3 regions of the Brevibacillus sp. AY1 genome follow, and region 2 is predicted to be linked to each of the others. Evidence: riboswitches for the same ligand, from Rfam matches in the RefSeq annotation. Region 2 holds a riboswitch; each other region holds the start of a gene.
What was found. A riboswitch is a leader RNA that binds a small molecule or an ion and turns the genes downstream of it on or off. The one in region 2 is predicted to bind cyclic di-AMP.
Positions count from the first base shown of each region.

Region 1: another riboswitch for cyclic di-AMP. It lies ahead of JZI27_RS05020 (C40 family peptidase); the one in region 2 lies ahead of JZI27_RS24175 (TrkH family potassium uptake protein).
Region 3: another riboswitch for cyclic di-AMP. It lies ahead of JZI27_RS23205 (hypothetical protein); the one in region 2 lies ahead of JZI27_RS24175 (TrkH family potassium uptake protein).

Region 1 is NZ_JAFLPN010000003.1:60,192-73,735, forward strand. Features, by position in the region: gene prpE (bis(5'-nucleosyl)-tetraphosphatase PrpE) at 1-640, opposite strand, end outside; gene JZI27_RS04990 (response regulator) at 738-1,367, opposite strand; gene JZI27_RS04995 (sensor histidine kinase) at 1,377-2,528, opposite strand; gene liaF (cell wall-active antibiotics response protein LiaF) at 2,542-3,399, opposite strand; gene JZI27_RS05005 (class I SAM-dependent methyltransferase) at 3,435-3,992, opposite strand; gene JZI27_RS05010 (PspA/IM30 family protein) at 4,089-4,802, opposite strand; gene JZI27_RS05015 (LiaF transmembrane domain-containing protein) at 4,935-5,345, opposite strand; cyclic di-AMP (ydaO/yuaA leader) riboswitch at 5,663-5,801, shown strand; gene JZI27_RS05020 (C40 family peptidase) at 5,806-6,333, shown strand; gene JZI27_RS05025 (response regulator transcription factor) at 6,548-7,267, shown strand; gene JZI27_RS05030 (sensor histidine kinase) at 7,268-8,647, shown strand; gene JZI27_RS05035 (YcdB/YcdC domain-containing protein) at 8,856-10,556, opposite strand; gene JZI27_RS05040 (RNA polymerase sigma factor) at 10,537-11,073, opposite strand; gene JZI27_RS05045 (cytochrome P450) at 11,321-12,667, opposite strand; gene JZI27_RS05050 (biotin transporter BioY) at 12,786-13,358, opposite strand; gene JZI27_RS05055 (hypothetical protein) at 13,455-13,544, opposite strand, start outside.
Region 2 is NZ_JAFLPN010000071.1:203-5,508, forward strand. Features, by position in the region: gene JZI27_RS24165 (adenine nucleotide alpha hydrolase family protein) at 1-144, shown strand, start outside; gene JZI27_RS24170 (CBS domain-containing protein) at 171-617, shown strand; cyclic di-AMP (ydaO/yuaA leader) riboswitch at 1,127-1,268, shown strand; gene JZI27_RS24175 (TrkH family potassium uptake protein) at 1,476-2,813, shown strand; gene JZI27_RS24180 (potassium channel family protein) at 2,837-3,496, shown strand; gene JZI27_RS24185 (hypothetical protein) at 4,228-4,533, shown strand; gene JZI27_RS24190 (hypothetical protein) at 4,654-4,932, shown strand; gene JZI27_RS24195 (hypothetical protein) at 5,072-5,306, shown strand, end outside.
Region 3 is NZ_JAFLPN010000057.1:2,393-15,936, reverse strand. Features, by position in the region: gene JZI27_RS23225 (universal stress protein) at 1-1,337, opposite strand, end outside; gene kdpC (potassium-transporting ATPase subunit KdpC) at 1,398-1,952, opposite strand; gene kdpB (potassium-transporting ATPase subunit KdpB) at 1,980-4,019, opposite strand; gene kdpA (potassium-transporting ATPase subunit KdpA) at 4,089-5,759, opposite strand; gene JZI27_RS25135 (potassium-transporting ATPase subunit F) at 5,786-5,863, opposite strand; gene JZI27_RS23205 (hypothetical protein) at 6,043-6,420, opposite strand; cyclic di-AMP (ydaO/yuaA leader) riboswitch at 6,798-6,938, opposite strand; cyclic di-AMP (ydaO/yuaA leader) riboswitch at 7,142-7,281, shown strand; cyclic di-AMP (ydaO/yuaA leader) riboswitch at 7,327-7,466, shown strand; gene JZI27_RS23200 (Na-translocating system protein MpsC family protein) at 7,608-7,991, shown strand; gene JZI27_RS23195 (hypothetical protein) at 8,186-8,509, opposite strand; gene JZI27_RS23190 (AAA family ATPase) at 9,162-10,178, shown strand; gene JZI27_RS23185 (S8 family peptidase) at 10,316-12,691, opposite strand; gene JZI27_RS23180 (hypothetical protein) at 12,822-13,082, opposite strand; gene JZI27_RS23175 (helix-turn-helix domain-containing protein) at 13,462-13,544, opposite strand, start outside.

The DNA.
Region 1 (13,544 bases), on a different contig from region 2:
CCCACACAATCAAAGGCTCTTTTAATTTCCGTTCCTTTGCCCAGTCCTTGCGAATCGGCCGTCCATCCGGTCCTGTACCGGCTACATCTCCGTACCGACAAAACGTATGTACCGCAGGGGATTCCATGCCAATGTAATCATCACGTATCCCAGCATGTACCGCTACCGCTACCAGCTTGTCATTTTGTCTGACCATCATATGAGACGGCGAAGAGAATAACAATCGACGGCTCTGCTCTTTCAACAAGGACGTTTTTTTCGGTCCAAACTCCTGCTGGAATCGCCGAAACTCCTCATCCACCTTTTCATCCCCATGCGCCAGTGTGACGGGTCTTCCATCCAACCAGCGAGCAATCTTCCATCCGTGATTGCTATCGACCATCTCAGCCGCACCTGACGCGATGTGGCGAATAAAAAATTGCAGCATCTTGATAGAAGCAGGTCCGCGACTTGTGATGTCACCAAGGGATAAGAGCTTTCGACCCTGAGGATGGCGGTATGTTCCGTCCGAACCGCGCTCGTACCCCAGTAGCCGCAAGAGTTCCATAAATTCATCAAAACAACCATGTACGTCTCCTACAAAATCAACCCCATGATCTGCGTTTAGAATCTTGGAACGCGTCTGTGGTTTATGTCTCACGGTCTGCCCTCCCTTCTTGATTCGATTATTTACTATCTTTACCACATCTACAAAAAAAAACTCACTCCTTTATTCTGGAGTGAGTCGGCTTTCGCTGTCAACCGAGGTTGTGGGTATGGACGTAAATCGCTGCCTGCGTCCGATCCTCCACATCTAATTTTGCCAGGACGTTGCTCACATGCGTCTTCACCGTCTTGATTCCGATGATCAGTTCGTCAGCGATCTCCTGATTGGACTTGCCTTTCCCGATCAGCTTCAGCACCTCCAGCTCCCGAGGCGTGAGCTGCTCATGTGGATGCGCCTCCTGACCATGACGAAAACGGGCCATGATCTTCCCGGCAACCCTGGATTCCAATACCGGTTCGCCAGCCGCTGCTGCCCGAATCGCTTTGGCAATCTCCGCTGCACGAGATGTTTTGAGCAGGTAGCTGAAAGCTCCTGCTTCGATCACGGGGTACACCTTCTCATCATCGATAAAGCTGGTCAAGACGATGACCCTGCTTGCTGGGCATTTCTCCCGGATCCGACGTGTGGCTTCGACACCGCCAATCCCTTCCATGACCAGATCCATCAGGATAACATCCGGTTGCAGCTCCACAGTCAGCCGTACGCCTTCCTCACCGCTTCCTGCTTCCGCTACCACTTCGATATCGTCCTCTGTAGACAAGTAGGCCGCCAAGCCCATTCGCACCATTTCATGGTCATCTACCAGTAAAACTCGAATCACGGATTACCCTCACCCTTCTTCACGTTCCGACTGTAAAACCAAGGGAATCCGCACTTCGATTTGCGTTCCCTTTCCAATTGCCGAATAAATTTCCATTGAACCGCCGACTTCTGCAACCCGCTCCCGCATGCTTCGCAGCCCGTACGAGGTCCATTTTTTTTCGTCCGGATCAAATCCGACGCCATCGTCGGTAATGCGCATCCGTACTTGTCCCTGCAGCGTGAACAGCTTGACCACCACTTGCGTAGCTTTGGCGTGTCTAAGCGTGTTGGACAATGATTCCTGCAGGATGCGGAATAGATGATCCTCAATTCCGCTCGGCAAGCCTTCGACTGCTTCAATCTCCCAAGACAATTGCATGCTGTTTTTTTGCGTCAGCTCTTCCAGGAGATCCAGAATGGCTTCCTTCAGGCTTTTATTTTGCAAAGTGGCAGGACGCAAATGCAGCAGCAAGGCTCTCATCTCTGCTTGCGCTGCGGCAGCCATTTCCTCCACCAACTCGATTTGTTGAGCCGCCCGTTGTGGATTTTTCTCCACCAGCCTTTTGAGCGCTGCTGTCGTCATCGCTATGGCAAACAACTGCTGACTGACGGCATCATGCAGCTCCCGAGCCAATCGCTGGCGCTCTTCCGTCACGGCCGTATGCTTCAGCTGATCAGCCAAGGCAGCATTGTGGTTGGACAAACGCTGCAAAGAAGCCACCTGCTCCTCCCACTGTGATGCCAGCCTGTTCAATTGCCACCCCAGCTCTCCAACCTCATCCGTCCCCAGCTCAGGCACACGATAGGACAGAATGCCGCGCCCCAGATTCATCGCTGATTCCAAGAGGACATTCATTCGCTTCTTCAACAGGTTGCCGTATACGTATGACGCGATCAGCCCGCCAATCGCACCGACTGGCAGGGAGATCATCAGCGCCAGGACCATGATCAGCCAATCCGGATCATTGGGAAGTGGGATCGAGGTGAACTCTTTCATATAGCTGTTCGCTTGCGGATCATTCGCCACCGTGGCGTACCATTGCTTGATCACAGGATCTTTCAGAGCCAGGAAGTAGACGCTAAAAAAGCAGACAAACGAAACAATAACCACGCTCACAGCCAGCAAAAGCCCGTAGCGCATGCACTGCCATTGTAAACTTGATAATCGCTGTCGTCGCATTTGTCAGTACCCCCTAGATGTACTTGACTTTTATATCTCCGACGAGCAGCGAGATATGAAGTTGTACTTTATTTACAGCCGTGTCGTAATGATCGGAACGCACCATGACACAGCGGCTGATTCCTCCCTGACGATGCCCGAAAACCTCCAGGTCACCCACACTCACTTCTGCCGAAACCGATACAGGCAGATCAACGGGCACATAGATGGTGACATCACCGATCCACCCGTCTACGGAAAGCCTCGCTTCCTGGTTCACCAGCATAGCCCGCGACAAATCAATCACGACGTCGCCGATCCCGTGCCAAACGTGCAGATGGCTCAGCTCAAAACGACCCGAGGTCAAATGAAAGTCGCCAATCAGTGAACTTCGGGAATCTTTAGGCAACAAAATCCCGCTGCCGTGTTGGGCATCTGCATCACGCGCATCTGAAGGTCGGGCTCCCTTCCAGCGGTAATGCCCTTCGTGAGGGGGTTGCTTTTTGGGCGGTGCTTCTTCTGAAGGCAAATCTTCTGTAACAAGCTCCTCCTCCGGGAAGCGCTCCTTTTGCTTCAGGGAAAACTTGCTTTTGCCTCTTATCAGGTTGTATCCAAAGTAAATAAACAAAAGCGGTACGCCAATCTGGAACATGTCCTCAATTCCAATTCCGAGCCACATTTCCAAAGCAATCACGACGCCGAGAAAAAACAAGATACCACCGCGGACTTTCTTTTTCTCGCCCCACAGTCGTAAGCCAAAGTATACGAGCACCATCGGCCACAGATCAAACAATCCGAACGAGATGATACCCAAGCTGTCTAACAAGAGTCCAATGCCCGTCAAGATGATCAGGACACCGGCCATCATTTTGTGCAAGCGGGACAATTTCACGAAAGTCTCCTCTCCTACGCCCCATGCTGATTGTTTCACTTACATGTATTGCGACAAGTATAAATAAAGGCAGGGGGAATATTGAACAGGGTGAAATCTGTCTCGACCCTAGAAAAACGTGCCTGCAGTTCAGCCTGAAGTTGTAATGAATATTGAAACGTAATGAACATGCCATCAGGTGCGAGTACAGATTGAACCTGATCCAAAACAGCTGCGCGCTGTTCTGGCGGGAAATTCGCAAATGGCAAACCGGAAACAATCACGTCTACTTGGGGAAGGTTCAATTCTTCCAGATACTCACGAAGCTTCGTCGCTTCCTCCCGAATGAGAAGATCGGGAAACCGAGAATGGAGCATAGAACGAAACTGTTGATCTCGTTCCACCAGCAAGTATTTTGTATCTGGTCTTATATTTTGGTAGATCGTCTGCGTAAAAGCGCCTGTTCCTGGACCCAATTCAAAAATGACATCCGTTGTCGACCAGTTGATTTGACTCAGCATGTTCTCACATAGAAACCGAGAACTGGGGATGACGCTACCGACCTGTCCAGGCTCAGCAATAAAACGCCGTAAAAAGGCCAAAAAGTCTGCCAAGAATCCGTACCTCCTAGGGGAAAAGCAGCCTGATGAGACAGGCTGCCTAATTGCCACTATCTATTCTTATCTAGTTCGGCGGAACGGTCTCTTAGATCAGGATTGATCAGCTTTAACAGCTGGTGCTGGCTTATCTGTCTTTTCCTTCTTATCCACCATTGCCGCCTTTATGCTCGCCAATTCCGCATCCAGCTCATCTTTTTCCAGCTCGGACAGTGCATTCTCCAGTCCGTAGCTTGGCTGGCGCCATTGCCCACTCATTTGGGCTTCTGCTTCCATGCGGATCACTTTTTCTTCCATGCGGGCAAATCCACGCCCTGCAGTCTGTGTACCAATGCCAACTACTGCGTGATTCACCTGTTTTTGCGTACGAGCTACCTGTGCACGTGCCATCAGCGTGAACCTTTTCGCACGCATTTTGTAGAACTCTTCCTTCAGCTCGTTCAGTTTTTCTCTCATCTGTGTCGCCGCTTCAGAAGCGGTCAGATAGAGCTGCTCGTATTCCAACGCGCGTGCTTCAAACTGCTTCTTGTCCGCCAAAGCTCGACGGGCAAGCTCATCCTCACCCTCAGCGAGCGCCAGCTTCACCTGACGATCTCTTTTCTCTACTAAGGCATTTGCTTCTTCCCACTGCTGACGGAATTTCTTTTCCAGTGCCACCTGACGGGCTACCGCCACTTCAACCTGGCCAATTTCCACTTCCATATCTCGCATATATTGATTCAGCATGACTACTGGATCTTCCATAGAATCCAATGCATCATTCACCGAAGCTACAGTCAGGTCACGCAATCGTCTAAAAATACTCATTCTCTTTTCCTCCTCATCATATCACATCAGAATGGTCTTCCAAAGTACTTCGTTCAACCCTACTAGCTTTTTTGAATGAACCGTGTTGGCCGTATATCCTTTCCCCATGCAGAGAGGGGCAAGCGATTTTGGTTACGACCGTTTTGTTTTGTTCACTCTGCTTTCCCATTGATCCAACGTTTCTTCTTTTAATACTCGACGCGCCCATTGCCGTTCCCATTCAGGTGGTGCCTCCTTGGAAACATCATCCTTGGAACGAATCAGCCGGTATCCCAGATAGATGACCCCGACCGCCAGAAGGCTGGTAAACAGTAGATGCAGCTTTCCAATCAGCATCAGGAACCCGAACAGAAAAATCAGTATGCCCCAGAAGCGAGACCCTGAACTTCCCATGATTTTTCGAGCTCCGTAGATCATGATCACTGCCGGTATCAGCAGTCCGATCACATCACCACTGTCGATGCCGATCTGATCTAACAGAACCAATCCACCAATGAGCAGTAGAACCAGCCCGAGCAGAATCTTTCCAGACCGTTCTCCCATCTTGCGTTTCCCTCCTCTCTACATCTGTTGATGCAGATGTCTTCCTCATGCCTTTATTCTAGCCCCAGACACCTGCCTGCCATAACGGGCGAGCGGTTGGTTTTTCCCTCCGTCCTCGGACGGATGTTGATTCCTGCCTCAATCGGACGAGCACGATCGACAAACCCTAAAGACCCAGACCGAATCAGGCCCTGTTCTGTCGAAGGGATTTGGTTACACCATCTGACAATAAATTGTGACGAAATTGTGAACAAACAGGATAATAAAAGGAGATTCCGGATGAGCATGGAATACGTAGGAGTGCTCGTGTAAAAAAATATCGAAAATAGCCGAGTTCCGTTTGACGGAAACGGGGGAACCATGTATTTGGGGTGAATGGCTGTCCACTTTGACAGTCTAGGGAGTCCTTTCGACCGAACCCTTCAGCTAACCTCGTAGGCTCATGAGAGGAGCAGTTCTTTTGCGCAAGTTGTTTGCTTCATTACTGATTGTTGGATTACTTGTGATGGGAGCCGGCGCTGCGCATGCGGAAGAGCAGACAACAAAGCTGCAAGATGTTGTCAGTGAACTCTACGGTGTCCCTTACAAAACTTCCGGCAAGACCAAAAAAGGATTTGACTGCTCCGGTTTCACAGGCTATGTCTTCAAGGAATTAGGTGTGGAATTGCCAGCGAGCTCTGCTGCCCAGTACAAGGTTGGTACTGCTGTTGATAAGAAGGATCTGCAACCAGGCGATCTTGTCTTTTTTAACACGAACGGCCGCAGCATCTCTCACGTAGGCATCTACATCGGAGACGGAAAATTCGTTCATTCTGAATCTGGCCGCGGCGTCGTCAACACCAAGTTGAACGACCCTTACTACTGGAGCAAGCGTTACGTAGGTGCCAAGCGCGTCAACGTACCTGTTCTGGAAGCAAAGGCAGAGGAAGTACCGGCAACTCCGGAAAAAGAAAAGGCTGTTCAAGCAGCTTCGTTGCCGCAAAACTAAACATCCATCAACACCATGTAAGCCAGGGATCTTGATCTCTGGCTTTTTCTGACTCCATTTAGTACCAGGTGTCAAGATGTGACGCTATTTTTTTGGACTTTGTCAGAATATGCTTTATTTTTTTCGAAAACGCTTCAAGTCATGTTATGATAGGCATGAGTATCCACTGAAAAAAATGCTCACTATTATATAGAAGTAACTGGGGGTATATCCTGTGCAAGATCATATTCTTATTGTGGATGATAATCAAGAAATCATAGAATTGCTGGAAGATATATTGGAAAACGAGGGCTTTCAGGTATCCTCTGCCGAGAACGGTGCCGAGGCCCTGATGCAGCTAAAGCGAGGAGAAATTCCAAACCTGATCCTTCTCGACATCATGATGCCGAACATGAGCGGCTACGAGCTTTGCTCCCAGATTCGCCGGGAGTGGGATTTGCCTATTTTATTCTTGAGCGCAAAAGGCAAAGCTGTAGACAAGGTAGTCGGCTTCGAGATCGGCGCAGACGACTACATCACCAAGCCGTTTGATACAGAAGAGCTGCTTGCCCGCATTCGCGCTCACCTGCGCCGTTACGAGCGGATTCGCAAGCACACCGAGGAACAGCCGGAAAAAGAAGCTTCTTCGTCCCCAATCACGATCCTGAAATTCAAAGGACTGGAGATTCACAAAGAAACGTACTCCGTTTTCGTGAGCGAACAGAAAATTGAGCTCTCTACAAAGGAGTTTCAATTGCTGACGTTCCTTGCAGAAAACGCCGGAATCGTCTTTACCCGCGAGCAAATCTATGATCGGGTATGGGGTTATGGGTACGGCTCCCTGAATACCGTGACCGTGCACATTAAAAATCTGCGCGAAAAACTGGAAACAGACCGCCAATTCATCAAAACGCAGTGGGGGACGGGTTATGTCTTTATCGGGGAGAAGCTCTAGATGAGCTTACGCAACAAACTGTTTCTTTCTTTTATAGGACTGATACTCCTCAATGTCCTGCTATTTAAATTTGTCTTTGAAGACATCATTGTAGAGCAGCTGAAAACAGATCGACACAACCAGTACCAGTACGAAAAGGACACGGCCGAGAAGGTGCGGTTCATGCAGCTGTTGCGCTCGCATTACTTCAAGGACCCGACTGAACGGCTGGAGCTGGACAAGCATCTGCCGGAAGACCTGATGTACAGGATTGTGATAAAAGACGCAAGAGGCAACGTGATCGATTCGCGAACCTCGAAAGCCTATGATGTGAAACAACCGAAAGTCACTTCACCACGCAATGAGGAAAGCAACAGTTCCCTCAAAATCGTTGGCGAATATCACTTTCAGATGGAGCCTCCCAGAGAAGGGGAGACGGTTATCTACTTCTACACCGATGAATATGACATCATGCAGTCTAAGGGTGTCACGATGATGCTCGGATTCATTTACGGCAGTATCACGCTCGTCGGATTAGTACTGCTCGCTCTATTCGTACGCTGGGTTCTGCATCCTGTCAATGAATTGACACGCGTCACACAGGATATTCGCAATGGCAAGCGGCTGATCTCCTTCTCCTACCGCTCGCACGACGAATTCGGTCAGCTGTTTCAATACTTTGGAGATATGGTCGATGATATGCGTGTCGTAGAGGAGCGACAGTCGGAATTGATCTCTGCGATTGCTCATGATTTTCGCACACCACTAACCACGATCAAAGGCTACGCTTCCTATATCAGCTCTGGTCGTGTGACCGATCTGGAACGCATACAAAAACAGATGCGAAAAATTGAGCAAAAAACTTCCGATCTGGAAAAGCTGCTGGATGAATTGCAGGATTTCAGCAAGGACAGCTCAGAGGTCCGTTTAAAAATTAGCCGCATCCATGTGAAGCAATTCATGAAAGGGATCATCGAGGACTATCTGGAACGCATCAAGGATGCTGGACTCTCCTTTCAATGGAAGCTGCGCGTCTCCAACGAGCTGCATATCGAAGCCGATGAGGCCAAGCTGCGGCGCGTGATGGAAAATCTGATCAACAATGCCATCTACTACAATAAACCAGACGGCTCCATTCTGATTACCTGTGACCAGCGAGATGGACATGTGCTGTTTTCCGTCATCGACAAGGGCGAAGGGATCGCTCCGGAAGATCAGACAAAAATTTTCACCAAATTCTACCGTGTAGAGAAATCGCGCAATCGCGATCACGGTGGTACGGGACTTGGTCTGAACATCTGTCAAAGCATTGTTCGACGGCACGGTGGTGATATCACGGTCGCCAGCGAACTCGGTGTGGGAAGCAGCTTTTCCTTCACCATTCCGTTCTATACCACTTAATTTTATTTCAGTTTATGTTTATTTTACTGTTTCTTTATTTTTCACTGTTATAGTAATCATCGTAAGCATGTTGCTTTCAGTGATAAATAACCCCCAGTTCCGGTATCTGACACACGCGGCAAAACCGTAAGTGACTAGATGCCTTTTTTTTGTCTTTTTTCATGAAATAAGCCACCCACACTCGTTGGGTGACTCATTTTTCTGTTCTCTACCGCCGGGTCATGAATGCATTCCCGGTCTGTGCATCGATAAAGATCCGGTAATCTTTATTTCGCTGATCCTCTTGGGTATACACCAATACTGGAGAAGGACGTCCTTCTTCACGACGATACGCCAGCGAAAATGGGTTGTATTTTACATATTGGGTGACCGCTTGCTCCGGCGTGATGATTTCCTCTTTCAGTGGAAGTTTTTTTTGCAAGCTGGCCATATCCGGTACGGCGTTTTTTCGAAAGGCTAGCAATTCGCCTGTCGTACCATCGACTGCAATCTGATAAGCGATGTCTTGGTCTGGTTCCTTGACTACAGGTATACCAGCATAGCTCACCATGAAAGTAAACGTGTAGAGGTTCCGAACCTTTTCGTAGCTGGTGTGGGCCACCTGTACCTCGGAAATGGTAGGGTCCATGTACATCTGCAAATAACGGACAGCCTCCCGCTGCGCTTCTTCTTGGGCGAGTCTTCCATTGCCACGTTTCGGCTCCCGAGACAACTCAACTACTTTACCGGTGACGGGATCTGCGGCTAACATAGCCGAACGGCCACTTCCATCCCAGCTGTAAATCTTATAGCCTTTGAGAGGTCCTCTATCCCTAGCTTTCTCCATAATCTGTATATCACTCTCCACAGGCAACCCCCATGCTTGACGGAAGTATATGGCCGCTTCCTGCTTGGATTTGATCTGCGGACTATTTTCTTGCGGACTGACTGGAATCGGAGAAACGCCTCGACTCGTATCTCGATCGTAATTGGAGGTGTAGATGATCTGTCCCGATTCGGCATTCAAGCTCACTGCACCGGAAAAGCGAACAGCTGGAGCGTACTCAAGCATTGGCCCTGTCCGCGTGATCTCCCCTGTATCTGGATCTACAGCCTCCAGATTTTCGATATAACGAAGTCGCATCTGCTCGCGTAATGTTGCTTGCAGCTGTTCAGCAGTGATTGCCTGATCAGGTCCAATCAAGTCAGACAACCGCAAACCGAGCGCCCCATGCGAAGCGGAATATTGGACAACCTTTCCTCGTTCATCGACACGAATCGCCACTTCGCTGCCTAACAACGGTATTCCATTCAGAAACTGCTGATACACCATTTCCGAGGACCTGGAGATCATCTGATAGCGCGAGCCCTCCTCGCCCATCATGCTTTGCAAAAACGTCGCGGCAATCCCCTCTTTTTGGGATTCTGAAATGGCCTTTTGTGAGTGTGAAGCTAATCCCTTCCCATTGTTCTGGTACCAGAGCAAGGCACCCGTTTTCGAATCAATTCTGATATCCGCCTGCTGGCTCTCACCATGCTTTAGGCGGCGATTATACACCTCGTCGAAGGTTTCAGATTCGATCTCGTATTGTTGCAATTCCGGAACCCATTGATATAGAACAGCCAATCTGGATTTCACCAGTTCATTCTTAGCTTGGTGCGCCACCTGCTCACTTCCGGCGATTTCTACCTGTTGGGCAGGACGATCTTTCAAGACGATATAGGCTGGAACTAGAAGTACCAGGCAGGTCAAGGCACCCTTGAACAGCCATTGGAGCCGAACTTTCATTCGCTGCTGGTGTGTCCAAATCTGCTCTTGAGCTTTTAGGTTTTGCAGCATTTCCTCCGAAGTCTTCTGATTCATCTGATAGCGTCTCGCTTGTCTGAGCCTCGTAAGGATATCCTCGTTGTCATTTAACGAATGATTCAAAGAAACCACCACCCTCCTGATTTTCCTCTAACCATTTGCGCAGCTGCTTTCTCGCACGATAAAATGTCACATGGACATTCGATTCTGAGCACCTCAGGACTTGGGCCGTTTCAGCTGCCGAAAAGCCCTGAATTCCGTAAAGTAGCACGACCTCCCGATACGACACCTTCAGACGTGACACCGCCTCGTATAGCTGATTGATTTCTTCCTTTTGAACATATCTCTCCTCTACGCTCTTTTCACTCGAGGAAAAAGCATGCATGAAGGGATCTTTGACCCATTTTCTAAGCCGTTCCTTACGTAGATGATCGATGGCATGATTTCTGGCAATGCTAAAAAGCCACGTCTTTCGTGTTGCCTTTCCAGAAAACTGACTTTGCTTTCGGATGGCTTTAATAAACACGTCCTGTACGAGATCTTCCACATCATGATGACCGAGATAATAAACCAGGAAGCTGTACAGCTCGTTACTGTACAAGGTAAACCACGTCTCGATTTCCTGCTGATTCCCATCCAAAATCCTCATCCCCCGATCAATTGCACTATGATAATAGACGGATATGCACCAATTACCCTTACACCTTTTTCCATTAGAAAACTTGGCTACGCCAAGCTTTTGGCGGAGCCTTAGTTGCACTTATACTATCTTCCGCTAATCTTTTTAGCGCTTTAGCGCACTCAACACTTTCCGATAGTATAAAAAAATATAAAACACCGAATCCACGAAGAGCTTTCGCAGAACGGTGTTTCATATCCTTGCCCATTTATGAGCCTCGTTTTTCCAAACGCATCATCAAGCCATTCTTCGGACGCAGGGTAACCAGTGGCTCTGGCTCTACCTGTTTCTCTGGCTCTGCCAAGCGAAGCTTATACTGCTGAGCAATGGTGGCCAACAGCAGAGCTGCCTCCATCAGCGCGAAGTTGTTGCCGATACAGACTCGCGGGCCCCCGCCGAATGGAAAATAGGCGTACGCCGGGATTCGCTTCAACAAATCCCCCTCAAATCGCTCTGGGCGAAATGCATCCGGGTCGTCGTAGTACTTTTCCATGCGATGCATGACGTACTGACTCATCATCAGCGTGTCACCAGGCTCATAGGTGTGGCCGCCGATCTCCACTTCTTCCACCACCTCCCGATTGATCACCCAGGCCGCCGGATAAAGCCGCAGTGTCTCCTGTACGATCAGATTGGCATATGAAAGCTTGGGAAGATCTTCGACAGTGGGCAATCTGCCGTCGAGTACTGCCTTCAGTTCATCGTGCAGCTTTTGCTCCGCCTCCGGATGAGTGGCCAGCAAATAAAAAATCCAAGACATCGTGTTGGCTGTCGTCTCATGACCCGCGACAAAGATCGTCATGACTTCATCGCGTACCTGCTCGTCCGTCATGCCTTGTCCATCATCCTCATCCCGCGCAGCTAGCAGCATCGCCAATAAATCCGTATGTCCGGACTCGCCGCTTTTACGCCGCTCCTCAATCAAAGCGTAAATCGTCTTGTCCAGCACCTCACTCGATTCGATGAACTCACGATTGCTGCGAGTAGGGACGGAAAGCGGAATGTCGATAAAGGAAGTGGCTTTGGAAGAGACGTATTTCAAACCGACATCGATCGCATGGGCAATCTTGTCGGATCCCTCCTTGACCGTTTTTCCGAACATGGTTTCCGTAATGATGGCGAGTGTAACCTTCATCATATCATGATGGATATCAAGGACTTCTCCGTCTTTCCATTCGCTCATCAGCTCTACACCCTGACGGACCATCACATCGCCATATCCTGCGATCCGATCTCGATGGAACGCAGGCTGCATCAGTCTTCGCTGCCGCATGTGTTTTTTTCCTTCACTAGTCAAAATACCGTCACCTACTACTGCGCGCGCGACCTGCAATCCTTTCGCTTTGCGAAAATGCGCTTGCTTGGTGACCAGCACTTCTTTGATCTGATCGGGGTTGTTCAGCATGTAGATATGACGTTTTGGCCCAAAACGAAAGTGCGCGACGTCGCCGTATTCCTTTGCCGCATCGCGGATAAATTGCAGTGTATCACGTCGAAAAGCCAGGATATTGCCGGATAACGGAAGTCCCTTTGGGCCAGCAACGGTTTCGTTCATCTTGTCCTCCTTCAATGCCACACTTGGGATGTTTCCCCATAGTATCCGGCAGACCATGGAGTTTATACGAAAAAAGCCGTCCCTCTTGAGGACGACTTTTATTTTAGAAGGAAAACACTTACGGCTGCGCGATTCCAGAAGAGCTGCGAGGAAGCAACAGCCTGTTGGCAATCAGCCTCTCCCTTACTTTGATGCCGATCAGGGAAGCCAGTACAGCTTTGATCACACCTACCATCAGGAACGGAGTCACCCCAAAGGCAATCGCCTGCTCCCACGGGATATCGAGCACGTATTTCAGTTGGACAGTACCGAAAATCAGCGTAATGACCATACCGACGAGATTTGCAAGGATGGCAGTAACATAGGTAAAGCGCGTTTTTTCCATAATGAGCCCTGTCACATAAGCGGTAAGAATAAATCCGGTAATATAGCCGCCAGTCTTGCCTACGAGAACCTGGAAACCGCCACTCGCTCCCGAAAAGACAGGCATTCCGACAGCTCCCAGCAAAATATAGATCAGGATCGCCAAGGTCCCATATCGGCTTCCCAGGATTGTAGCCGTTAACCCGACCGCTAACGTCTGTCCCGTAATTGGGATCATCGGCAAGGGAATGGTGAGCTGTGACAAGACAGCCGTGACTGCTGCAAAAATCGCAGATAAGAGCAGCCAACGCAGACGTTCATTTCTCATAGAGTTCTTCCTCCAAATTATTTGTTAACTAAAATATAAAATCAGTTAACAAAATAATAGTATGGATCGGAAGAAATGTAAATGCCCTGCTTGCCTTTATTTTTTCGTGTCGCAAAAAATCTGCAGTTGACGGAGAGATTGTACCGTATGCTCGATCAAATCCCGCAGGTCGTCGATGTTACCTTC
Region 2 (5,306 bases):
GTTGGTCAATCTGCGCGAACTAGAATTAAAGAAACATTGAAGGGCTCAATTGTAGAAAAATTACTTCGGTTAGTCCGCCGTTTAGATGTTCTTGTTGTAGCTGATCAAAAACCTACTACCGATGGTAAAAATAATATAGATTAGTTAGTTAATTAAAAGGGATGAGAAAGATGAACGTAGCTTTTTTTATCATACCGAAACATGAAGTGGCATTCGTGTATGATTATTTTACGATGAGGCAAGCATTAGAAAAAATGGAATTTCACCGTTACTCAGCCATACCGATTCTAACAAAAGTAGGAGAGTATGTAGGTACGCTAAATGAAGGTGACTTACTTTGGAAATTAAAACATACTTCTGGATTAGATTTTAGCAAAACCGAGGATATTCCCCTCAAAGAGGTACCGCTACAAAGAGATGTTAAACCCATCAGTATTCGTACCGATATCGAAAAAATATATAATCTAGCAATTGATCAGAACTTTATTCCGATTATTGACGATTCTGAGATATTTATCGGAATTATTAGAAGAAGGGAGTTAATTGAATATATGTATAAAAAGTTAATAGACAAGTCTAATGAAGATAAAAAGAACTACTGTGAAGTTAATCTTTAGTATGAATGAATCATAGTTGTCTACATGAAAATATTTTGAGGGGAAAGGTGTATGTTGATTGATTGTCTAATGAGAGGTATAGGGTTATTCCATTATTGAACTTGGTTAATTTGGCCGTTTATGTTTGTTTTTTCATTGGTTTATTCTATTTCATCTTAAGTAAAATAAGATAAAGCATCAATAAAACCTGTATAGTTGCTTCAGTATCACATTTAATAATTCTGGCTGGAATAACTGGGCCCTTAATGTATGGTTAATTCTGCTTTTAGACACTGGTTGATAGTACTTTATGTATTAAATTAGGGCGTTGATCCAACATGAACTGCACTCTAATTGTTAGATTTGTATATTTAACAATTGGGGTGCAGTTCAAATTATTGTTTTGAATTTATCAATATATGTCTATTGTTAATATTTACTATAATGTAAAAACGAGAGATTACTATTTATCATTTATTTTTATAAGTTTACAAATGTAATATGAAGGAGTAAAATAACTCCGTATTGAGAAAAACATAATGCCTAATCTCATTTTTTTGAGAACGGAGGACCCAATTTTTTGGGGTTAATTCTGCAATTGTAGAAAGGATGATATACTCTTTCGCCATCCTAACCCGTCAGCTAACTTCGTCGGCTAAAGCGAGGGAGGTCATAATAGAGACCGCCTTATTCGAGTATTGTTTTTGTTGTTAAAAACAAAATAAATGCTTGTTTAAATCGGTCTTTTTACATTGAAAAAACAAGTTCATAATTTCATTTTAGAATAAGAAGAAGAATCGAGGGAAAAACATATTTAGTTTAATCATTGGACATGTATATAGATAAATATACTTTTTACTCAATTCTAAGGAGAGAGTTATGAAAAATTTTAAAGAGGGTCTTAATCCATCGAAAGTACTTGTAATTGGCTTCGCCAGTTTAATCCTAATAGGAGCTTTTTTATTAACTCTACCCGTAGCAACAGAGGATGGTAAAGGACTTCCATTCTTAGATGCATTATTCACCGCTACTTCTGCTACATGCGTTACAGGTCTAGTGGTTGTAGATACGGGTGATACATTTTCGATGTTTGGTGAATTAGTGATTTTATCACTTATCCAAATTGGTGGTTTAGGATTTATGACGTTCGCAACCTTTTTATTCACTTTATTAGGTAAAAAAATCTCTTTAAAAGAAAGGATTGTACTAAAAGAAGCTTTTAATGCTACTTCGACTGCTGATATCGTGAAATTAGTAAAAAGAATATTAATTTTTACTGTTATAGCGGAAAGTATCGGTGGGATTATTTTATCTATTAGATTTTCATTTGATATGCCGATGGGTAAAGCGATTTATTTTGGTTTCTTCCATTCAATTTCAAATTTTAATAATGCAGGCTTTGATTTGATGGGGGAATTTAGAAGTCTTACTGATTACGTTGATGATCCGTTCGTAGTATTAACTGTTTGCTCTCTAATTATTTTGGGTGGCTTAGGTTTTGTTGTCATACACGAACTTTATGAATATCGGGAAACACGTACAATTTCACTGCATACAAAAGTTGTATTGACTACAACGCTAATGCTTATAGTTGGAGCATCCATTTTAATTTTCCTATTTGAGTATGGAAATGATAAAACATTAGGACCGTTGTCTTCAACAGGAAAAGCTCTTGGTGCCTTGTTCCATAGTGTAACGCCAAGAACGGCTGGATCTAATACATTACCAATTGCAGATTTGTCTCATGCAACATTATTTCTAACGATTTTCCTAATGTTTATCGGTGGAGGTTCAGGATCGACTGCTGGAGGTATTAAGGTAACTACTTTTGCTGTTCTAATGGCAACTGCCTTATCCCAACTGAAAGGAAAAGAAGATGTGGTTTTATTTAAACGACGTATTGTCTTAGCGAGTATACTAAAGGCACTGACTGTTGCAATGTGTGGCATTATGATTGTGATCATTGTCACCTTTATCCTGAGTATTACTGAACAAGGTCATGATTTTATTATGTACCTGTTTGAAGCAACTTCAGCATTTGGTACTGTCGGACTTTCAATGGGGTTAACACCAGAGCTATCTCCAATTGGACGGATTCTTATTATTTTGACCATGTTCGTAGGAAGATTAGGTCCATTAACACTTGGATTTGCTATTTCGAAACGACGTAAAAAAGAAGCTTTCCATCATCCAAAAGGAAATATAATGATTGGTTAATTAATAAAGGGAAGGGATATAAAATGGCGATAAAACAATATGCTGTTATTGGTTTAGGAAGATTTGGAACTAGCATTGCACGAAGATTACATGAAGCTGGGCAAGAAGTATTAGGAATTGATATAAATGAAGAAAGCGTAGAAGATGCGGAACGTTACGTAACCCATGCAGTGGTTGCTGATTCTACTGAAGAAAAGGCACTTACTTCGCTAGGGATAAATAACTTTGATTGTGTAATTGTAGCGATTGGAGACGATATTCAATCGAGTATATTAACTGTAATGCTATTAAAAAATTTAGGCATTCGAAAAATTATTGCGAAGGCACTTAGTAAACGACACGGGCAGGTGTTAGATGCAATAGGTGCTCATTGGATAATTTACCCTGAAAGAGATATGGGGGAACGAGTAGCGAATCAACTTCTTTCACCAAATATGCTGAACTATATAGAACTCTCAAAAACCTACAATATCGAGGAAATCATAGTTCCTTCTAAAATGGTTGGCAAAAATCTTAGGGAACTGGATGTCCGTGCTAAATTTAATGTTAGTGTCATTGCTGTTTTAAGAAATGAAGATATTATTGTCTCGCCATCACCTGATGAGCTGCTTCAAAATGAAGATATACTAGTAACAATAGGAAATAGAAAGGATTTAGCAAGATTCTCAAGTTTAGAGGGCTAACAGTGCTTTAGCAATAACTATGAGGAACTATTTTTCAGCTTTCATGTTTTTCATTAGTCCGCAATATGGCTCAATTCTAGAGTAGAAATTTTGCTCTGCTGTAGCAAAATATCATCTTAGAGATATTAAGGAAGCTTCTAACTTTTTTCTACGAGTTGTGTTTAATTGATTTTGGCATAAAAAAGAAGCGAAAGAGTCTTAGATGCGTTTAATACAGATGCGGAGACTATGTATCACATTTTTGCTATCTAAGTAAAGGATAGTTTAAGTTGTTCTACATCACAACTGGTTAAAAATGTCGGTTTACATAGAAAAATAGTGCCTGTTATAATAAATATATTTAAATAATGAACGTAACACATGGAGGGGTCAGTCAATCTGGCACCGCCATGTGTTTTTTTATTTGGAAATTTACTTGTAGGAGATGAAAATGATTATATTACAAATTGTCATTATAGAAAATCGCCCGATTGCTGAAGAACGAAAAAGTTAAAAGAACTTCAAAGTATATTTATAGTTTTGTACTAATAGATCAGTTACTTAATAAGAAATCCGAAATATATTAATTTCAGTTTTCTCTTTTTAAACTTGTTCATTTCGATTTCCAAAAAACATTAATTAGAAGGCATCTTTTTGCATAGACAACACATAATGTTTTTTTAAAGGATTATCCATTCCTATATGTAATATATCATCATGATAAAAATTCTTTTACGAAAGAGGGAAAGGAATTGAAAAAAAGAACAGAAGCAAGAATTGTCTATACTGATGATAGTATGGTTTTGGCGAAAAGTGACCAATATTATGTCTCGATTGTAAGAGTAAAGAGTCTCATAAGTAAATGTAGTAATTATGTGGTAATTATTAGTGAGGAAAATCTAATAGGAGAGCAAAGGGATGTTATATTAAAAATATTTGAAAATACAAGCCATCTTGCTAGATTTCTATTGTCCGTAGTTCCAGAATACTTTGTCGAGAAGAAGATAATAAAAGAAACTTACGATTCTATTCAAAAATTAATTAGAGGAAAAGTTTGAATCTTATCAAAAAACGAGGGTTTAGGCTTGGTATATATAAGTTAACAGTGTATATAATTTACTCAAGAAAGGGAGATTTTTATGGGGATTTAAAAGGATCGGGTACTACTAGAAGACAAGTTGGTTTACTCTTTTTTTAGTGATTACAATATAGTCATTTCTAAAGAGGTTGGTTACGGATGGATGGGAAGAAGTTCATCTCTACCACTATATTTTGTAATGATTGAAAAAGATATGGGAGTAGAACAACAAGAAGTACTTCATTTAAGGGTTTTTACTACTATTGGTCAAACAATAAAATATCTATCAGTCATTTTACGAGATTATGTATTCGATGAAGGACTTGTAGAGAGTATAATTAATATATCTAACAAACTGGCATTTGAAAGAGTAAGCTAGGGATAATCCCTTGCTTACTTTTTACTATGACTACTTGCAAAAAGTTTTAAAAATCAGCAGATATTTTTTAAGAGTTTTGATAATTGAAAAGGAAATAGCATTTATATGTTTAAATGTCATGTGGAAAGGGGGAATCTACATGAATAATGAGTTTTTATGGCAAGAAGATGTTGATTTTTGTGGCATTGTTATTCGTTTTGCAATTGTTAAATTTGAAAATAATGGTAAATACGGTGCTTGTGTAGCACAAATATTTGGTGATGAATTTGTTATGGTGGATGCAGCAGTTTGTAGCAGTTATAAGGGAGCAAGAAAATTTCTTATGAAAAATGCCATTAGTGGCAATTTAAAAAAATTAGAAATGTTATATAATA
Region 3 (13,544 bases), on a different contig from region 2:
TTTAATTGGTTCGCTTCTCGTAACATTGTGTACGTTTTTCCTACCCCTGGAGCTGCCCCAATATAGATTTTCAATGTACCGGATTTAATTTGATGAATTTTTGCATCCAATTCTTTTTTTGTAAGCCTATGATAGGGATTTGTTTGATTCGGTAGTGCCTTTTTTGCAGGTAGTACTCTTTCCCCGCTTTTTTCAAAACGATCTGCCACGATAAAAATATCAATATTGTGGGCTTTTCTTAGAATTCGATTAATAATAGATCCTGAAATGATTTCCTTAAGACGACTCCTTTTTGATTGACCCATGACAATTCGAGTAATGTTCTTTTTCATTGCATAATGAACCAATTCTTCAGCAACATCACCTGAATTTAGTGGTATTTCCTCAAATTCTCCTCCTATTTTTTCAACCAGTTTTTTTATGGACCTTTGAAAAGTTGCTTCATTTTTTGTTAGCAGTTTTCTATCGGAACGGAAACAAACTACCAATAAGTCACCACCTAATCGCTTCGCTATTTGTTGCCCCCTTCTAATCAGAATGGAACCATTCAAATGATATTGAACGGAAACTAATATTTTTTCTGTTGCCCCAGAAGCTCCTACCATTCCCCGCTTTTCACGGTAATCATCCAATTCAACATTTACTTCATCTGCTACATATCGAAGTGCTAATTCTCTTAATATAGAAAGATTATTACGTTTATATAAAATGGATTCGAAGTCATTTTGTTTACAACCATTTTTCTCATCTTTATTATTTTGCAGTCGTTTTAAAATAACATTGGCAGGAACATCTAAAAGCCTAATTTCATCTGCAAAATCAAGTGTTTTTTCAGGCAAACAACGCTGTACTGGAATACGAGCTCCTAATTGTTCTTCGGCGATTTGTTTTACATTCTCTAATTCATATATGTTTAACGTAGTAATTACACTAATTTTGTGGTTCAGAAGCTCTAATACATCATCTAACCTTGTTTTGTTTTTCGACTCTGGTCGATTAAAGTGGGCGAGTTCATCTACCAAGACTACTTCAGGATTCCTTTTAATGATTGCGTTCAGGTCTAAATCAAATTGCCTCGTATCATCTTCCCATTGAATGGGTGGTATTCTTTCAAATTGATTGAATTGGTCAATTGTTTTTACATGGTTTAAAATCATTGTAAATCCTATCACCACATCAATAGAACGTTTCTTCAACTCTTGACCCTCAAGTAGTAGATGATACGTTTTCCCTGACCCACTCACCGACCCTAAAATAATTTTAAGATGCCCTCTATTTAATTTTTGTATGGATTGAAGAATATATTCTGGGGATTTTCTTTTAAAATGCTCAGCCAAAAAAAATTCCTCCTTAATTTAAAAATGGAAAGGAGAGAGAGCACTCCCCTCCTTTCATTTTTACAATTCATCCAGTGCAATGTTTAGGTTTAATACATTTACTCTAGGTTCACCAAAAATTCCAAATAGTCGACCTTCAGTATGCTCTTTTATTAAACTCAATAACACTTCTTCACTTACCCCTCGTTCATTCGCAATTCTTGGTATTTGAATTTCAGCAGCTAAAGGTGTGATGTGTGGATCAAGACCAGAACCAGAGTTTGTTAATAAATCAGCAGGAATATCTTCTTTATTCACATTCGGATTATTTTGTACGAACAACTCGATATCATTTTTTGTCCGTTCAATCAATGCTTCATTGGATGGAGCATAATTTCCAGAACCAGAACCACTAGCGTTATATTCTATTGAAGAAACACGTCCTGTAAAGTAACTTGGGTCTGTGAATTTTTGACCAATTAGTTCAGAACCCATTACGTTACCATCTTCATCGGTTATCATACTTCCATTCGCTTTATCTGGCATTAATACTTGGGAAATTCCAGTCATGATTAATGGATATGCCAAACCACAAATGAAGAGTAGAACAAGACTAATGCGTATATTTTTTAACATCTCATATCACCTTTTTCAATTAGTTACTTACACAAGATTCATGGACACTAACAACAAATCAATGAGCTTAATTCCAATAAACGGAACAATGACTCCACCTAATCCGTAGATGAGTAAGTTACGATTTAATAGTTTTGTAGCTTTCATCGGTGTATACTTGATTCCTTTCATTGCTAATGGAATCAGCAGTGGAATGATCAAAGCATTAAAGATTAATGCTGACAAAATCGCACTTTGCGGTGTTGCTAAATTCATTATGTTTAAAGCACTCATTTCTGGGATTGCAACCATAAACATTGCTGGAATAATTGCAAAATACTTTGCAATATCATTTGCAATACTAAATGTAGTCAGTGCCCCTCTAGTCATGAGTAATTGTTTACCAATACCAACAACTTCTATAATTTTTGTAGGGTCTGAATCTAAGTCCACCATGTTTGCAGCTTCTTTTGCTGCAACCGTACCACTATTCATTGCTAACCCTACATCCGCTTGGGCTAGTGCTGGTGCATCGTTCGTACCATCCCCTGTCATTGCAACTAATTTCCCTACTGCTTGTTCCCTTTTAATTAATGCAATCTTATCCTCTGGTTTTGCCTCTGCAATAAATTCATCGACACCTGCTTCACTTGCGATTGTTGCCGCAGTTAATGGGTTATCACCCGTACACATAATCGTTTTAATGCCCATTCTTCTAAGTTGCTCAAAGCGTTCTTTCATACCAGCTTTTACTGTATCTTTTAAATAGATTAAACCTAAAATTTGATTGCCCGATGCAACTGCTAGTGGTGTTCCACCTTCAGATGCAATCGTTCTTGACTTTTCCTCTATATCAGAAGGTATACTTCCTCCATATTGTTTTACATATTCCTTCACCGCGTCTACTGCACCTTTTCGTACTTTCAGTCCATCTTGAAAATCTGTTCCACTCATACGAGTTTGGGCATTAAACTCAATGCCGACCGATTCCTGAATATTCAGTTCCATTTCTTTCATTCCTAGCTTTTTAGCTAGTTCAATAACAGAACGACCTTCTGGCGTTTCATCATGCAAAGAGCTGAGTAATGCAGCTTTTGTTAAATCAATTGGTTTTACATTGTTAACTGCTATGAATTCATACGCCATTCGATTTCCGTAAGTGATAGTTCCTGTTTTATCCAAAATAATGGTGTTAATATCTCCCGCTGCTTCAACAGCTTTTCCTGATTTCGCGATAACGTTAAATTTTGTAACACGGTCCATCCCTGCAATTCCGATAGCTGATAGAAGTCCACCAATAGTAGTCGGAATCAAACAGACAAGCAAAGCAACTAAAGTGGCGATTGGAATAATCACACCAACATAACTAGAAATCGGTACTAACGTAATACAAACAATTAAGAAAATTAATGTTAAGCTAACTAATACCGTATTTAATGCAATCTCATTCGGCGTTTTTTGTCGTGTTGCACCTTCTACCAAACTAATCATACGATCTAAAAACGATTCACCAGGGTTAGCTGTTATTCGAATGGTAAGACTATCACTAACCACTCTCGTTCCTCCTGTTACTGAATTGAAATCTCCACCAGACTCCTTAATTACTGGTGCGGATTCTCCAGTAATCGCTGATTCATCCACAGAAGCAAGACCCGCGATAATTTCACCATCGCCTGCAATGAATTCACCCGCTTCCACAACAATAATGTCACCTTTTTTTAAGTCCGTTGAACTAACATGGCTAAAGCTTCCGTCATTTAATAACACTCTTGCTATTAAATCTTGTTTTGTTTTCTTTAAGCTTTCTGCTTGCGCCTTTCCTCTACCTTCAGCTAAAGCCTCCGCAAAGTTGGCAAACAAAATGGTGAAAAGCAATATAACACTTACAATTCCGTTGTAAAAAGGATTTGATTCAGCTCCAAAGATGGATGGAAAGAAAGTTAGAATGAGTGTTACCAATAATCCAACTTCCACAACAAACATCACTGGATTCTTTACCATTGCACGAGGATTTAGCTTTTTAACCGAGTCAACAATAGCTCGTTTTACCAGGCCATTCGTTAGAGAAGATTTCCGTTCGGAATTCATAGGTATACTCGAATTTTTATGCATTGTATTCATCGTAATACTCCTTTGATCTTCTATTTTCAACTAATTTCATAGTGTTAGAGCTTCCGCAATTGGTCCTAATGCTAAAACTGGGAAGAATGTTAATGCCCCAACTATTATTACAGTAGCCACTAAGAAAACTAAAAATGTACTATTATCCGTTTTAATGGTTCCAATCGTTTCAGGTACTGGCTTTTTCACAATTAAAGACGCAGCAACTGCAAGCAACGCAATCATTGAAAAATAACGACCGAATAACATGACTAAACCCGTTGCTATATTCCAGAAAGGAGTGTTATCCCCTAATCCTTCAAATCCTGAGCCATTGTTGGCGGCAGATGAAGTAAATTCATAGACTACCTGAGATATTCCGTGGAAACCAGGATTTGAAATAGCAGACGAACCCATTTCTGTTGCTAACGCAATGGCTGATGGGACTAAGATGATTAACGGATGTATTAATATGGTAATAGCAATTAATTTCATCTCTTTGGCTTCAATTTTCCGACCTAAAAATTCCGGTGTACGTCCAACCATTAACCCTGCAATAAAGACTGCTAATATTGCATACATGATGATATTGACGAACCCTACGCCTTCTCCACCAAAGATATTATTGAACATCATTAACACTAATGGCACAAATCCACCAAGAGGCGTTAAAGTATCATGCATGTTATTAACTGATCCTGTCGTTGCAGCAGTTGTAACAGTTGTGAATAGTGCACTTTGAGCAATTCCAAATCTTACTTCTTTCCCTTCCATGCTTCCTTCTTCTTGGGTGAGACCAATTTCAGATAATGCTGGGTTTCCATTTGATTCATTCACGTAAATCGTCGTAAGCAACGCTAAGAATATAACCCCCATCGTACCTGTCAGAATCCAACCTAGCTTTCGTTTTTTTGCAATATAAGCAAAAGCGAATACGATTGAAGTTGGGATAAACAGCATTGAAAGTATGTGTAAAATATTTGAAAACGGTGTTGGGTTTTCAAATGGATGAGCTGCGTTCACACCAAAGAATCCACCACCATTTGTACCTAAATGCTTAATCGATTCTAATGATGCAACTGGCCCACGAGCTATTTGTTGTTCTTCTCCTTCAAGTGTTGTAGCAGTTACTGTTCCATCTAGTGTTTGTGGAACTCCTTGACCAACTAATAAAAGTCCTACAACAAGTGATGCTGGGATGAGAATACGAGTCAGAGAACGAACTAAATCCACATAAAAGTTTCCCAAGCTCATTTGTCCAGTAACCCCTCGGATGAACGCCATACAAAAGGCAAGACCTGTTGCTGGTGTTGTCATCATTAAGTAGGTAATCACAGTCATTTGAGAAAAGTATGATAACCCAGTTTCACCACTATAATGTTGTAAGTTTGTATTTGTTAAGAAGCTTGCAACCGTATTAAAGGATAACAATTCTTCCATAGCACCTATATTATTTGGGTTGAACGGTAGGAAACCTTGTAACCTTACAATCAAGTAACATATGGCAAACATAACTAAGTTACTAATCAATAAAGCTTTTGCATACTGCTTCCAATTCATATTGATTGGATTGATGCCAGATAATTTATAGATGATTTTTTCTACCTGACCGAATACACGATCAAGCTTCGTTTCTTCTAGTGAAAAACTTAGCGCGATGTATTTACCCATTGGTATGGCAATAATTAGTGCAAGAATCAAAACCAATGCTATTTGTAAAAAATCCATTTCTTTTCCTCCATGTAAAATGAAATTTAATATCTTTCAGGATGAATAAGTGCATCAGTTAAATAAATAGCAATTCCAATCGAAAGGATTAGTAAAATGATCATTACTCTTCTCCTTTCTCTTCAATTACTTCGTTACAAAATTTAGCAAATCCAAAAAACAATCCAAATGATAAAATAATTAAGCCAATAGATATTAAATCCATATAAATCTCCCTTTCTTAAATGACATATTAGTAGTGTGGTTATTCTAAATCTGATTCTTGAAAATCACCTCCTTAAATTTAAACAACACGGTGCAACCAACGGTAAGAATCCTCACCAGGTTTAGTAATCATGACAATTTTTGCTCCTAGTATTTTATAAATTGGAATATATCTGCTGTTATGAGTGACAACAATAATCATTCTGGTTCTTATTTCAGAAAAGAATAAGGTTAATTCAAACCCTTCATTTAAAGAATCTGCGATGATATAAACTTCCTCATATTGCATGAATTGATCAATCAAATCTGCTAAGTTTACAATGTTTGTTTTTCTGTTTTGTATTTGTGTTAAAAAAGATTGGTTAAATGACTTAACTACCATTGAATCCTCATGCTCGATCAGTGAAACGATTGGCGTGTATAAGCTTTCACTACATACAATTAACTTTTTCTCCATTTTTATTTCCTCCTTAATAGATAGAACTGGCTCGCCGATAAAGATTGCTATTTCCTTGAATGCAAGTAAAACAAAAAAGACCAATGATTACTCTTTCTCCGTCATGTAACCGTACAAAAAACATCCAAATCACAATAGTGAAAATAAATTCACATATTTTGATGAATGAATGATTTGCAACAGCAAAACATTTGAATGGAGAAAAAGTATTCATTGGTCTACTTAGCGCCTAGCAAGCCTTAAAGCCCTCTCTGCGTTCTGTCTTCCACGAAACTTTTTCAATTATAGGCATAATAAAAAAGACCTACGTATCAATCAAGCTGCTTTTTTGCATGAACCCATACAAAAATAGCCCCTTGAAATAAGGTGGTCTTTGTGACCTCCTTCGCTTTAGCCGACGAAGTTAGCTGACGGGTAGGATGGCGAAAGAGTTTCTCATCCCTTCTACAATTGTAGAATTAACCCCAAAAGATTGGTTCCTCCGTTCCTGAGTTCTCAGGATTAAGCCGATATACAATTGGTTTATGTTTGAAATCTTAATTTAAACTTCAAATATTGTAAATAGTAATTAAGAACTATTTATAATAATTAAAATTTTATATTTCTCATTTTAAGTAGTTTATTTAACATTATTTCTCTTAAATACATAGTGCATAGAAATTTTTGATCAAACAGATACCCTTTACAACGATTTTTTCTAGTAGTATGATATATTCGATTTTAACCTCAAGCGCTTAATTCGATTTTGAAGCGGGGGAACCACTTTAACTATTGTACTTGGGGTGAATCCTTTTACAAGGTAGGGTGACTCTAACCACCCAAATCCGACAGCTAACCCCGTAAGCGTTGTTGGAGAGAGTAGGTGAATTTATTTTTCTAGTTATTATTTAAAACTTTATTAATTCATAGAAAATACCGCTGAATTCATATTTGAAGCGGGGGAACCACTTTAACTATTATACTTGGGGTGAATCCTTTCACAAGGTAGGGTGACTCTAATCATCCGAATCCGACAGCTAACCCCGTAAGCGTTGTTGGAGAAAGGCCATTTTCCATGTTTTTTGTAGAAAAATACTTGTTTAAAATGACCACTTTAACAGCTTCTTTTTGATGAATTTAGGCCCTATTAAAGGTAACTTTGGATTTAATATTGAGCATTTAAATCTTACATCTACAATGGAGGCTTTATGTTTAATTTAAAAAAGAATCTAGAAGCTGATATTAATTCAGCATTTATAAAGTTTCAACGTGATTTAATCGGAAAAGGACCTCAAGAAGCTAAAACATATATTATTAATGACATGTTAATCACGCGTTTTAAAGGAGTTCTTACAGTCGAAGAAAAACACCTTATCCGCAATAAAACTGGTAGAAAACTTGTTAAACAAATGAGAACATTACTTCGTGAGCTTTATAGTGAGGAACATGAAAAAATTGTTGAAGAATATACTGGATGTAAGGTTCTTTCCTCCCACTCTGATATAAGTACCAAAACTGGAGAAAGAATCGAGGTTTTTATTTTGGATAAAGATTTAGAACAAACTCTATTGAAAAAATTAGAAAAGTTATAAGTCTTAACTAATTTAGTACTGAAAAATTCAACAAGAACATACTAACATTAGTAGTACAGATCAAAGCTGTGGTTTGTGCTACTATTTTTTTATATAAAAGTGAAGGAAGGTCAAACAGCCTTAGGGGTAAAATAAGAGTGCGAATTAAAACACGACCAACTTCACACCTTTCAATAAAGTGAAAAAAGTAAGGTCTAATCCTTACTTTTTTCTTTAAATGCTAATTGATTTGTATTCTCCTTGATTCTATCTATGAGAGCCAAATCATAAATATATTCTGGTAACATGGCTGATAAATACTTTAAGGTTAAACCTATAGTTGTAAATACTTTTAGATGCATTACCTGCTGTGTGTTAGGAGCTAAATCTTTTTCAATTAGCACATAGTATAAAGAATCAGATGGGTTGTTTCCCATCCAACTGTAAATCTGTTCCTTAGCAATTACTATATTATAATCACCAAAGAAGGAATAAACCAGATTATCTTCCAGAAGTACTCGTCCTGTATAATTGTCCATAAATATCATCCTTTCTGTAGTAAATTATTGTTTCTACTTACATCTTAAATTTGGAATTATGAATTCCTTGTTTTTCAAGCAAAATAATTTTATCCCTTTGAAATTAACTTTTGAATAGCATTGTATGTTTCGTTAATGACTTTTTGTTTAATAAAGTATTCAGGAATAATTGAGAAGAGAAATTTCATTAGTGCAGAAGAAGATCCAAAATTTCTCGCTAAAATTTCCCTTTGCTCACCTTTTATAAATTCATTATGAATAATAACTACATAGTTATTTTTTTGCTTCTTTGCTGTCTCACTTTAACTTCAGAGACAAATATTGATCACTTTTCGCTAAAACCATATTATCATCTAAATGAATGATAACTGTTTCCTTTCCTTTGTCCATTTTCCCTTCCTCATTCGTTTATAATAATTTTAAAATAATAAATAAAAAATCACTGTTAAATTGCCATTAATATATAAAATGTAAGAAGGATAATAAAAAATAAGGGATTTTTATTCATTTATATAAAGTGTAAGTGTTGTTATATTTCGATTCTTTTCACAATAATTGTTAAGTTCTAACTTTATTTGTTACGCTAATTATTCACAGTATGGGTATTATAATGATAAGATATAGATATCTTTAATCTTTAAGGGGGTGTAAAATGATGGCAAAAGGAAGTTATTTAAAAAAACTCTTTCAAAGTTTTAATGAGGGGAATACTGAAGAATTTAAGGCAATTGCAAATAATATTATAGATGATGAGCGTAAAAAAAATCATTATCAACTTGCAGATGACTTGCAAAGGATAATTAATTCAACCTCGTTAAAACAATTAAGAAAGGCTGAATCTAACTTTAATAATAATTTGCTTCATCTCCTTCCGAAAGATAAAGACTCAAACTTTAACCTTGTTGATGTAAAGACATCAAAAATACTATTAGATGATTTAATTTTAGATGACTTTGTTAGCACATTATTAAAAGACTTCATTCGTGAATACGAAGGCGCTGAAATTCTTGAATCTTATGGCTTGAAGCCACGAAATAGATATTTATTTTGTGGACCACCGGGGTGTGGTAAGACTGTAACTGCTGAGGCAATTGCTGGAGAATTAAATATTCCAATCTTATATACAAGGTTTGATAGCATTGTTTCCTCTTACTTAGGAGAAACAGCATCAAATTTAAGGAAGATTTTTGATTTTATCGAAAAAGGGACATGGATTTTATTTTTTGATGAATTTGATGCCATCTCAAAACAAAGAGATAGTGTCGATGAACATGGTGAATTAAAAAGGGTTGTAAATACCTTCTTGCAACTTTTGGATAATTATAATGGTGATAGCATTATAATCGCTGCTACTAATCATCAAAATTTACTGGATCAAGCCGTATGGAGAAGGTTTGATGAAGTTATTATGTTTGATAAACCTACAGAAAGTCATATTACAGAATTATTAAGGAAGAACTTAAAACGTTACCCTTGTTTAGAAATTAGCTTTGTAGAACTTTCTAAGGAATTAGTTGGCTATGCACATGCTGATATAGAGAGAATAATATTAAATACAATCAGAACAGCAATAATTGAAAATGACTCCTATATTGATGATAATAAAATTAGGAAACAAATAGATATTTATAGAGAACGATCAAAAATTTATAATAAAGTTAATGATTAAATATAATAAAAACCGAATTTACACAAGTTTTCGATTTTCCTTGTGTATAGTCGGTTTTTTATTATATCAATTATACTTATTTATTGAATATTGTTCATTCAACTTTTCAACGATGTAATCTAACCTGAAACTTTTGTTTAACTTCTTTGTCTAACACGTGTACGATTCCTTGCTTCTAGTACTCCTCTAACTTCTTCGTAAAGTACTGCTTCTTCATTATCATGCTCAATTGATATTACAACAGCATATGGCTGATGTTTAGGGCCAGAATACCACCTTTCTTGACACTTTACTGCTAAATAATACTTATCTCCATATACATGCTGTGAAGTGGCATTTGAGGATATTCTGTGACTTGATTTTAGTATTGTTCCTCTAGAAATTTCCTGCATGGACGGAGTTAATTTACATTTATGTTTTTTTAAGTGCTTTGGCAATGTGTCCTTTTCGAATTCATCATCGTCTGGTTTACAAGTATATTTTGTTACTTCTTCTAAGGACAGACCTCTAAATAGCTCGTAAGTCATCTTTACACCAGTATAATCTATTCTGCTATCTCTGCATGGTGGATTATAAGCAAGTGTTATATTGAGTGTTGCTTTTCCCTTTTTACTATAAATTTCATCAGTAATTGGAATTTCAAAAATATTAACCTTATTTATTTCCATTTCGCCTTCATAATACATTGTGACATAGTGGTCATATGAATTTATTAGGAACTTTTCTCTAACATCTCCAAATCCCTGTATTCTAGTGTATTTTTCTTTTAACTGCGCGGGTTTAAATTCTTTATTCTTATACCTTTCCTGAACGTAATTTTTAATCCCTGTTTCTTGATTACAAGTATTTACTAGAATCGCTCTTAATAAATTCCCTTTAGCAGATGGTAACCTCTTCTTAATTAACCCTATTAACCTTGTAATATATGGTGCAGAAAAACTAGTCCCTGAACGAGTTTCAAACCAACTACCAAGGGTAGGGTTAAATAAACTAGTAGATAGTATACCTAAATTCCGATCCGAAGTATTTAAACGTTTAGTACCAGTATTAAGTGAATAGTTACCTCCATATGCAATAGTTTCAGGTTTGATACCATTGCCATAGCCGTAACCTACCCGTGTAAAAGGAGATGCCTGCTCCTTACCCGTAACAGCTATATGTTGAAGTTTCTTGTCACTCTGATAAGGTATATCGTCTTTTACTTTTGATCCAACTGTTAAGCAATTAACCGCCAATGCTGGAGGAATTAAAGCTGCCATCGGATCTTCCAGTAAATCATCATAAAATCGTTCAAGAATTTGACCATTGTGATGATACGGAGTATAGTTACCTGCAGACACAATAATAGCAACATTGTATTCATGTACTATCTGGTCTAAAATATAACTCCAGTGGTCCATTTTTGTATCCGTTTCATAAGGAAAACGACTATCTCCCAAAGATAGATTAAAAATGTCACATTGATATTCATTAATAAATTCCTCGATTGCCTCTTTTATCACGTTTACAAGAATTTTTTCATCTGGAAAACTATTATTTTGGTTGGTTACTCTACCATTTAAAAGTTTAAAAGGTAGTTTAACAGATTCTAAGCTTAACACATTATTTAAGTCTCCAAATTGAATAATTCCTGCAACCATTGTTCCGTGTCCTTGTTCATCAAAAGGTGAGTTTAATCCACCAAATGATTCTGAAGCAACAATTGACCCTTTCAACAAAGGATGTGTAGGAATAATACCACTGTCTATTACTCCTATTAATGGAGAATCCTCACTTGGTAGGTCAACTTTGGGCAACTCACTAAAAGATAACTGATTAATATTGTCCATATCATATATTGAATTTTGTGGCATATCCACAAAATAAACGTTGCGATGTTCTAATAAATCCTTTATAAAACTACCTTTAATTTTTATCTTTAGCAGAATCAAACTCTGTAAAATACAATCATCTAATAAAGTAGCTTGAATTGATTTTAAAAAGTCTTTAAATAAAGATACTTTTTTATGGATGTCCTTAAGACTTTCATCACTTGAATACAACTGAACGTCTAAAGTATAAACACTTTCTTGATTTATTGATTTATTACTAAGTATTGGACCCATTTTTTCTTCAGGCGTCTGAAAAATAAATTCGTCAATATTAGCAAACTGGGAATAGTTCACTACCTTAGTTTTTGCTATCTGCTCTGCTGTAAAATCAGATAAGTTAGACATAAGTGCATATGAATCTTTAACTTCAACTACAGAAATATTATTAGGTAGTTCTGCTAACAATGATAACCCCAATTTGTTAAAATTTATGGGCTTAGAATTGTCACGTACAATTTTAAAAATAAAATCTTCACCGATTTTCTTAGTTGCTTCATACTGTTCCTTTTTAGAATGAAAACTATTTTGCAATTTTTGGCCATGAATTCTGGGCTGAATTTGTCGGTCCGGTCTTCTATCTTGCCTACCCTGTCTAACAAAATTTATATTTTCTTTAATTAACTGCAGGTGTTCATAAGTCAATTAATACATCCCCTTACGCATTAGCGATACCATTGTCCTATAATATTTAATGATATCAAAAGATTACAAATAATTACAGGTAAATTATAGCAGGTTTCTTTCCTTCGACTATCTCTGTAGCCACTGCAGTCTAACTCAATTCAATTAACAAGCATTCAATATGGTTTTCCCTTAAAATAGTAGATATTCCATTTTCCGTCTCCACAATTAAATAGCTGGGAGTTACCTTACTAATTTTTACTGGCTTAGAACTATCTATAATGAAACCTTCTTTGACCAATGCTTTACAACCTATAAGTTCGTCATTTAATTTGAAAGTATATACCCTTATCATGAGTTTTCCTTCTATTTTAAAAAACAATTTATCATTTTGATTGACTTTTTCTTGCATTGGCTCTCTACCCCTATTCAAAGTAATGACTTGCAACTAAATATAATATACGTTTAGACAAATTCAGCGGTATATGGTCCACTTTCAGTATTTATATATAACTTAATACATAAGGGCATTATAGCATGTCTAAATACGATTCTAGGGGCAATTAGAGGCTAATTTTGGGTTGGTTTATTTGTATATACATCAAAAAAGACAGGTAAGAACCTGCCTTATCTCTACGAAAATAATATTTTATAGTTTGTTTGCAAGTTATACCAGTGTCCAGATCATAATTATATCATCTACATAGGTACATTCAGTCCTAATTTGAAGAAATACTGTTCCTCTAAGCCGAAATAATGTGCCCGTTTACACTACTTGCTTTCATGTTTTATTACAAACTGTCTAATATTTTGAGAGTCATTTGATTATGTTCCATATTCTGATTAATAGAAGCCTTCAATAACTGAATTTTTT